2 regions of the Modestobacter sp. URMC 112 genome follow, and region 2 is predicted to be linked to the other one. Evidence: predicted binding sites of a transcription regulator. Region 2 holds the regulator's gene; the other holds the start of a gene.
The links. Region 2 encodes LexA, which represses DNA repair genes until DNA is damaged. Its sites were predicted from a motif close to TCGAACANNTGTTCGA; they were not measured.
Positions count from the first base shown of each region.

Region 1: ACWIX6_RS13075 (DUF222 domain-containing protein) is a predicted target of LexA. The motif match lies at 1,272-1,287, and genes of this name have one in related genera.

Region 1 covers NZ_CP199957.1:2,794,251-2,798,075, reverse strand. Annotated here, with positions in the region: gene ACWIX6_RS13075 (DUF222 domain-containing protein) at 54-1,253, opposite strand; gene ACWIX6_RS13070 (pseudouridine synthase) at 1,414-2,256, shown strand; gene ACWIX6_RS13065 (ROK family protein) at 2,263-3,462, opposite strand; gene xylA (xylose isomerase) at 3,537-3,825, shown strand, end outside.
Region 2 covers NZ_CP199957.1:1,417,095-1,420,919, forward strand. Annotated here, with positions in the region: gene ACWIX6_RS06760 (phosphatase PAP2 family protein) at 1-404, shown strand, start outside; gene ACWIX6_RS06765 (hypothetical protein) at 376-1,461, shown strand; gene lexA (transcriptional repressor LexA) at 1,589-2,374, opposite strand; gene ACWIX6_RS06775 (LysM peptidoglycan-binding domain-containing protein) at 2,819-3,184, shown strand; gene nrdR (transcriptional regulator NrdR) at 3,731-3,825, shown strand, end outside.

The DNA.
Region 1 (3,825 bases), 1.4 Mb from region 2:
GACCGGTACATGTCTGGGCTGCCGCAGCAGCAGGGCAGCTTCCGGCCACTGGGTCAGACGCGTGGGCCGATGAGGATCTCGGTGCCGTCGGGGCGGTAGGTGCGCCATCGGCCGTCGGGTGGTCGTTCGACCCGGAAGCCGTGGTGGACCTTGGTGTGGTGGCGTTCGCAGAGCAGGGCTGAGTTCTCGAGGTTGGTCTCGCCGCCGTGGACCCAGTGCACGAGGTGGTGGACGTCGGCCCACCAGTGCGGGGCGCCGCATCCGGCGAACACGCAGGTCTTGTCCCGGGCGACGACCGCTCGGCGCAGTCCGGGGGTGACCACCCGGTGGGTGCGCCCCAGGTCCAGCGGTACTCCGCCGGGTCCCATCACCACCCGGGAGATGGCCGCGTCACACGCCAGCCAGCGGGCCCGTTCGCCGGAGATCCGCGCGCCGAACCCGGTCTGGGCCGCACCGGCGCCGGTGGCCGGGTCGGCGAAGTCCTCGACGTCGAGGGTGACGACCACGTGCGGCTTCACCGTCCGCAGCGTCGGCAGCTGACCGGAGGCGAGCTGGTTGTCGCACAGCTGCACCAGCGCGTCGGCCAGCTGCTGGGACCGGGTGCGCAAGTCGCCGTCGGGGCGGTTGGCCTGTACGAGCGACTCGAGCGCGGCCTCGAACTTCTCCCCACCCACCGCATCCAGGTCACCGCGGAAGGACCGCGAACCGTCGGCGTGCCGGGCGATGCCCAGCCGGCGTCCTTCGGTGGGGTCCGGTTCGGGCCCGTCGGGGTCTAGTGCGGCGACATACCGGTGGACGGTCTCGACGACCTTCTCGTGCAGGTGCACCGCGGCCAGCTGGGCCAGGTCGGCATCGATCGCGGCCAGGTCCACGCCCTGCTCCGCAGCGGCGGCCAGCTTGTCCGGGGTGGTGATCGCCGCGATCGCGTCGACCTTGGCTGCGGTGATCTCCCCGGCGGCGAACCCGGCCGCGACCGCGGGCAGGTGCTCCAACGCCCGCCCGACCCGGACAACCCGTCCGGCCTCGGTCGCCGACAGCAGCCCATGCCCGATCAGCCAGGACCGGGGGCTCTTCAGTCCGTCGTGTTCCACGGCCTGGGTGACCTCGGCGTGCCGCACCGTGCGGGACAGCTCCGCGGAGGCGGCGTTGACCACATGCACCAGCGCGTCGATCCGGTCGAGCACCAGCCCGTCGGTCAACTCGTGCAGGTCCTCGGCGGCGAAGGCGTCCAGAGCCGACCGCACCTCGCTCATGGACACCTCCCGGACCGCTCGAACGCTTGTTCGAATGTTACCGACGTCAGGCGGCTCGCGCAAGGTGAAAGCGCAGCTCAGAAGCCCAATCTGCCAGATCCGCAGTCGTCCGGAACGCACCCGGCCGGGCTGCGCGCGCCGGGGTGGGAGACTGGCAGGGATGAGCACCGAGAGCCCTGGGGGCCCGCCGCAGGACGACGAGCACGGCGTGTGGTCCGAGGACATGGAACTGGCGCCGGTGCACCCGGGCGACCGTGAGCCGGAGGGTTCCGGTGACCGGCAGGGCGAGCGGCTGCAGAAGGTGCTCGCCCGCGCCGGTGTCGGGTCCCGCCGGGTCTGCGAGGACATGATCGCCGAGGGCCGGATCAGCGTGAACGGCCGGCAGGTCACCGAGCAGGGGCTCCGGGTCGACCCGCAGAACGACCAGATCGCGGTCGACGGCGCGCGGATCGACGTCCGCAACGACCGGGTCACCTACGCGATGAACAAGCCCTACGGCGTGGTCACCACCATGAAGGACGAGCGCGGCCGCCCCTCGGTGGGCGAGATGGTCGGCGACCTCGCCACCGGGCTGGTGCACGTCGGCCGGCTGGACCAGGACACCGAGGGCCTGCTGCTGCTCACCACCGACGGCGAGCTGGCCCACCGGCTGGCCCACCCCTCCTACGAGGTCCGCAAGACCTACCTCGCGCAGGTCTCCGGCTCGGTGCCGCGCGACCTGGGCAAGCGGCTGCGCAAGGGAGTGGAACTGGACGACGGCCCGGTCGCCGTCGACTCGTTCACCCTCAAGGACACCCACGCCGGCCAGTCGGTGGTGGAGGTCGTGCTGCACGAGGGGCGTAAGCACATCGTCCGCCGCCTGCTGGCCGAGGTCGGGCTGCCGGTCTCCCGGCTCACCCGGACGGCGATCGGCCCGATCGAGCTGGCCCGGATGCGCAGCGGCGCCATCCGCCGGCTCACCCGCACCGAGGTCGGCGCACTGCACGAGCTCGTCGGACTGTGAGGGAGCTCAGGGCTGGGTGAGCCAGCGCGCCGGGTCGGCGAGGACGGCGTCCAGGGCGCGCAGCGCCGCGCCGGTCGCCCCGGCACCCGGTGCGGCGGGCGCCACGGCGATGGCCGGCCGTCGCCAGCGGGCCGAGAGCACGCGCCGGGCCAGGTGTCCCTCCACCCTCGGGCACAGCAGGTCCCCGAGCTCGGCGAGGTGGCCACCCAGCACGACCGAGGGGATGTCGAGCACGTTGAGGACCCCGGCGAGGGCCACCCCCAGCGCCCAGCCGGCCGTGTCGAGGGCCCGCAGCGCATCGGGGTCGCCCTCGGCGGCCCGCGCGGCCAGGACGCCGGAGGCCGAGCCGCGGGGCAGGCCAGCGGCGGCCAGCAGGGCGTCCCGGCCCGCGTACTGCTCCAGGCAGCCGGTGGAGCCGCACCGGCAGGGCGGGCCGGCGGGGTCGACGCAGACGTGGCCGACCTCCCCGGCCCAGCCGGAGCTGCCGGTCATCACCTGCCCGGCGAGCACGGCCGCCCCGCCGATGCCGATCTGGCCGGACAGGTAGAGGAAGTCGCGGTACGGCCCGGCCCGGCCGGGAGCGGTCTCCGCGACGGTCCGGGCGGCCAGGTCCGCCTCGTTGCCCAGCAGCGGCACCAGGTCCTCGGGCAGGGCCCGGGCCAGCACGTCGGCCGGGCGCTGGTCGGACCAGCCCAGGTTGGGCGCCCGCAACAGGACGCCGTCCGCGACGTCGACGATGCCGGGCAGGGCCAGCCCCGCACCCACCAGCCGCAGCTGTGGGAGCAGTCGGTCGACCAGCTCGAGCGCCAGCCCGCTCAGGCGCTCCAGGGTGGGCACCGGGTCGCTGCCGACGAAGTCGCCGTCCTCCACCTGCTCGGCGACCACGTGGCCGCGCAGGTCCAGGACCCGCGCGGCGAGCAGCCCGGCATCGACCTGCAACCCGAGGGCGGCGAACCGGCACCCGGGCGCCAGCGGCGTCGCCGGGCGGCCCCGGCGGGCCGTCGGGGCGCGTTCCACCTCGTCGAGCAGCCCGGCGGCGACCAGTTCGTCGGCCAGCCGGGCCGCCGTCGCCCGGGTCATGCCTGTGACGCCGGCGACGTCGGCCCGCGACGGGGGCTCCGCTGCGGCGCACACGGTGCGCAGCACGAGCGCCAGGTTGCCGGCCCGCAGGGACGAAGGCCGGGCTCCGGCGGTCTCTGGCCTCACGGGTTCAGTTTAGGTGTGACGTCAGTTATTGTTCTAGTGCAAAACAAATCGCTGACCCTTCCGGAGGACCCATCGTGACCAGCCTGCAGCCGACCCCCGAGGACAAGTTCACCTTCGGCCTGTGGACGGTCGGCTGGCCGGCCCGCGACCCGTTCGGCGACGCCACCCGCGCCGACGTGGACGTCGTCGAGTCGGTGCACCGGCTGGCCGAGATGGGCGCCTACGGCGTCACGTTCCACGACGACGACGTCGTCCCGTTCGGCAGCGACACCGCGGCCCGGGACGCCCACCTCAAGCGCTTCCGCGCCGCGCTCGACGAGACCGGCCTCGTGGTGCCGATGGTCACCACCAACCTGTTCACCC
Region 2 (3,825 bases):
TGGTCCGGGTGGTGGCCGCGCTGGTGCTCCTGACGACCGTCGTCTACGCCTTCAAGTACGGCACCGGACGCACCGCGCCGGCCTACCCCGGCTCCTTCTTCCACCGCGACGGCGCCAGCTACCCCTCCGGGCACGTGGCCAACGCCGTGCTGATGTGGGGTGTCGCGCGCTGGCAGGTGGTGGAGTACGGGTTGTCCGAGCGGCTGCAGCGGGCCGCCTGGGCGGTGAGCCTGCTGGGGCCGGTGGCCACAGGAGTGGCCATGGTGGCCCTGGACTTCCACTGGGTCACCGACGCGGTCGTCGGCGCCGCCGTCGGCATCCTGCTGTTGGGCGTGGTGCACCTGCTCGACCAGCAGGTGCTGTCACGCTGGGCCGGTGCCCGAGCAGGCCGTTCACCGGCGTGACCAGGCCGGTCGCCGACGGCGCACCGGTCCGGTGCTGGCCGCCGTCCCGCTCGCGCTCACCTGGGCGGTGCTCCCGGCCCTCCCCGCCGGCGCGGAGACGACCGCCGGCGCCACGGGGGCCTTCGGGGCTCCGGTGACCCGGTGCGAGATCGGCGACCCCCGGCTGCCGGAGATCTCCGGGCTGACCACCGCCGGGGCGACGCTGCTGGCGATGAACGACGGCGGCGCGCAGGCCGAGGTGTTCGCCCTCGACGCCTCCTGCGCGGTCGGTGAGGTGCGCTCGGCGCCGATCGACCCGTACGACCCCGAGGACCTCGCCCTGGCCGCGGACGGCACCCTCTGGCTGGCCGACATCGGGGACAACCAGGCCAGTCGGCAGACGGTGGCCCTGATCGGGCTCCGGCCCGACGGCGCCAGCACCATCACCCGGCTGACCTACCCCGACGGGCCGCACGACGCCGAGGCGCTGCTGCTGGCGCCGGACGGGACGCCGTACCTGGTGACCAAGGAGGTGCTGGGCGCCAGCGGTGTCTACCGGCCGGAGACACCGCTCGCCGACGGGGCGACGCTGCCGATGGCCAAGGTCGCCGACCTCGGCTTCACCCTCACCGGCACACCGGGCGGACCGGTCGGCCGGGCCGGCCAGCTGATGGTCACCGGGGGAGCGGTCTCGGCGGACGGGCAGCGGCTGGCGCTGCGCACCTACACCGACGCCTACGTCTGGCCGCTGGCCGACTCCGACGTCGTCGGGGCCCTCCAAGGGGCTCCGGTCCGGGTCGCGCTGCCCGAGGCTCCCCAAGGGGAGGCGATCAGCTTCGACGCCGACAGCCGCGGCCTGCTGGTCGCCGGCGAGGGACTGCCGTCGGCGGTGACCGCGGTGCCCTTCGACGCGGCGGCGGTCCCGGTCGCCCCGGCCGGCGCGAGCGACCCGGCGGCCGGGGCGGTGGCGGTTACCCCGGCGCCCACCGAGGTGTCGGCCGTGGTGGCCGGCGTCATCGCCGCACTGGTCGCGACCGTCGTGGTGTGGATCTGGGGCCGGCTGCGCCGGTTCGGCTGACCCACCCGCCGGGACCTGTGCCGCCCCACCGCCTCGTCCGTGCCCCGTCCTCAACTGCGGTGCCGGTCGGCACCCGCCGTCCGGTCCGGCCCGCACCGAGGGGTGGGCAGGCCGGACCGGACGCGGGTCAGAGGCGGCGCAGCACGGTGACGACCCGACCGAGCACGGTGGCGTCGTCGCCCGGGATGGGCTCGTACGCGGGGTTGTGCGGCAGCAGCCAGACGTGGCCGTCGCGGCGCTTGTAGGTCTTCACGGTCGCCTCGCCGTCGATCATGGCCGCGACGATCTCGCCGTTCTCCGCGGTCGGCTGCTGGCGCACCACCACCCAGTCGCCGTCGCAGATGGCGGCCTCCACCATGGAGTCACCGGTCACCTTCAGCATGAAGAGCGTGCCGTCGCCGACCAGCTCGCGGGGGAGCGGGAAGACGTCCTCGACCGCCTGCTCGGCGAGCACCGGCCCACCGGCGGCGATCCGGCCCACCATCGGCACGTAGGTCGGGACCGGCGCCGGGGCCTCGTCCGTGCCGGCCGCTGCCGCAGCGGTGCCGACGGCCGGTGCGTCGCCCGGGACCTCGCCCGGGAGCCGGACGTCGAGCGCCCGCGGTCGGTTGGGGTCGCGGCGCAGCCAGCCCTTGCGCTGCAGGACCGAGAGCTGGTGGGCGACCGAGGAGGCGGACGACAGCCCGACGGCCTCGCCGATCTCCCGTACCGAGGGCGGGTAGCCGCGCCGCTCGATGGAGTCGCGGATGACCTCGAGCACCCGGCGCTGGCGCTGCGTCAGCCCGTCGCCGGACTCACCCCGGTCCGGGAACTCGCGCACGGTGCCCCCGTCGTCCCCCGCGGTCTGCTGGCCCGCCCGCTTGCGCCGGGACGTGCCCGCCGAGCCGCCGGGTGTCCCGTTGTCGACCGCCATGTGTCCCCCTCGCCCGGTTGTCCGGGCACGTCGTCCGCGCACCCTTGATCGACACGGACAGTAGCGCCTCCGACGGCCCGTTTCAAACACTTGTTCGAAGCAGACCCGTGTCGCGGTGGATCCGTCGGCGTCCTGCGGTAGACATCGGTCGGCACCCCGGTCGAACACGCGTTCGACCACGTCAGCGGTGCCGGGATGCGAGGAGCGGGTCCGATGGCGAGTGTGCAGCTCAGTGACCGACCGGTCGTCCGGCGCGGGTCCGGGGGGCGCCGACGGGTTGCCGGGGCGGCGCCGCGGGCGGCCGTGGTGCCGATCTCGGCGGCGCGCAGCCGGGCGGTCCCGTCAGCGGAGGCCAGGCGGGCGGCGGGGGTCCGTGCGCCGGGTTCGGCGCCCGGGCGGGCTGCCGGGCTCCGCCCCGCGGGGCCGGCGCCGCTGCCGGGCGGAGTGACCGCTGCCCGGGCCGGTCGGGTCGGGGTCGCGCCCGCGCGCCGGGTCGGCGCCCCCGGGCCGGCCCGCGGCCTGGCCCCGCTGCGACTGACCCGACGAGGCCGCCGGGTGGTGGCCGCGCTGTCCGTGGCCGCCGGGATCGCCGTCGCGCTCGCGGCCACCGCCGTGGTCGGCGGGAGTCCGGGAGGGCTCCAGCCCGTGGGGGACAGCAGCGTCGTGGTGCGGTCCGGGGACACCCTGTGGTCGATCGCCGGGGACGTGGCGCCGGAGGAGGACCGCCGGGCCGTCGTGGACGCCATCGTCGAGGTGAACGACCTGGACGGCGTGGGGATCGTGCCGGGCCAGCTGCTGCAGCTGCCCTGAGTCCTGCGGCTCCGCCGGGCCGCGGGTTCGCCTGCCCCTCCCCGCAGCGCCGGGTCGTCCGGTACTGCCGGGTCCGCCGGCGGGCCTCGTCGGCGGGTCGACCGACCTCCGCCGACGAGTCGTACTGCAGCGCCGTCCCGTGTCGACCCGGGTCCCGTCGACTCGTCCCCCCGGTCGGCCCGGCCGCCGGCGGGTCGGTGGGGCTCCATGGCCGCCCCCACCTGCCACGGAGCGCCGTGGCGCCGCTGTCCCGGCTCGTCCCAGGCCTGTGACGGGAGGGGTGGATCGGTCGGCCGGGTCGGCCGGGAAGACGACACGCCCTGCAGCGCTTGCACACCTATAGGGGTGGACGTACGGTCCAACCACAACATCTAGTAGTTACACGGATGTAGGGCATCCACAGCCGATCCCCACGTTCTCCCCTGGACGTCCACCGGATGTCCCCGGGTGGGTCCACAGGGCGGCTGCGGGGACCCGGCGGGGGCGGCGGTGCAGGAAGCCGTCGTCCCACCGGTCGCGACACGTCGGAGAGGAGGTGCACGGCGCATGCGTTGCCCCTTCTGTCACAACCCGGACAGCCGGGTCGTCGACTCCCGGGAGACCGACGAGGGCTCGACCACGCGGCGCCGGCGCGCCTGCCC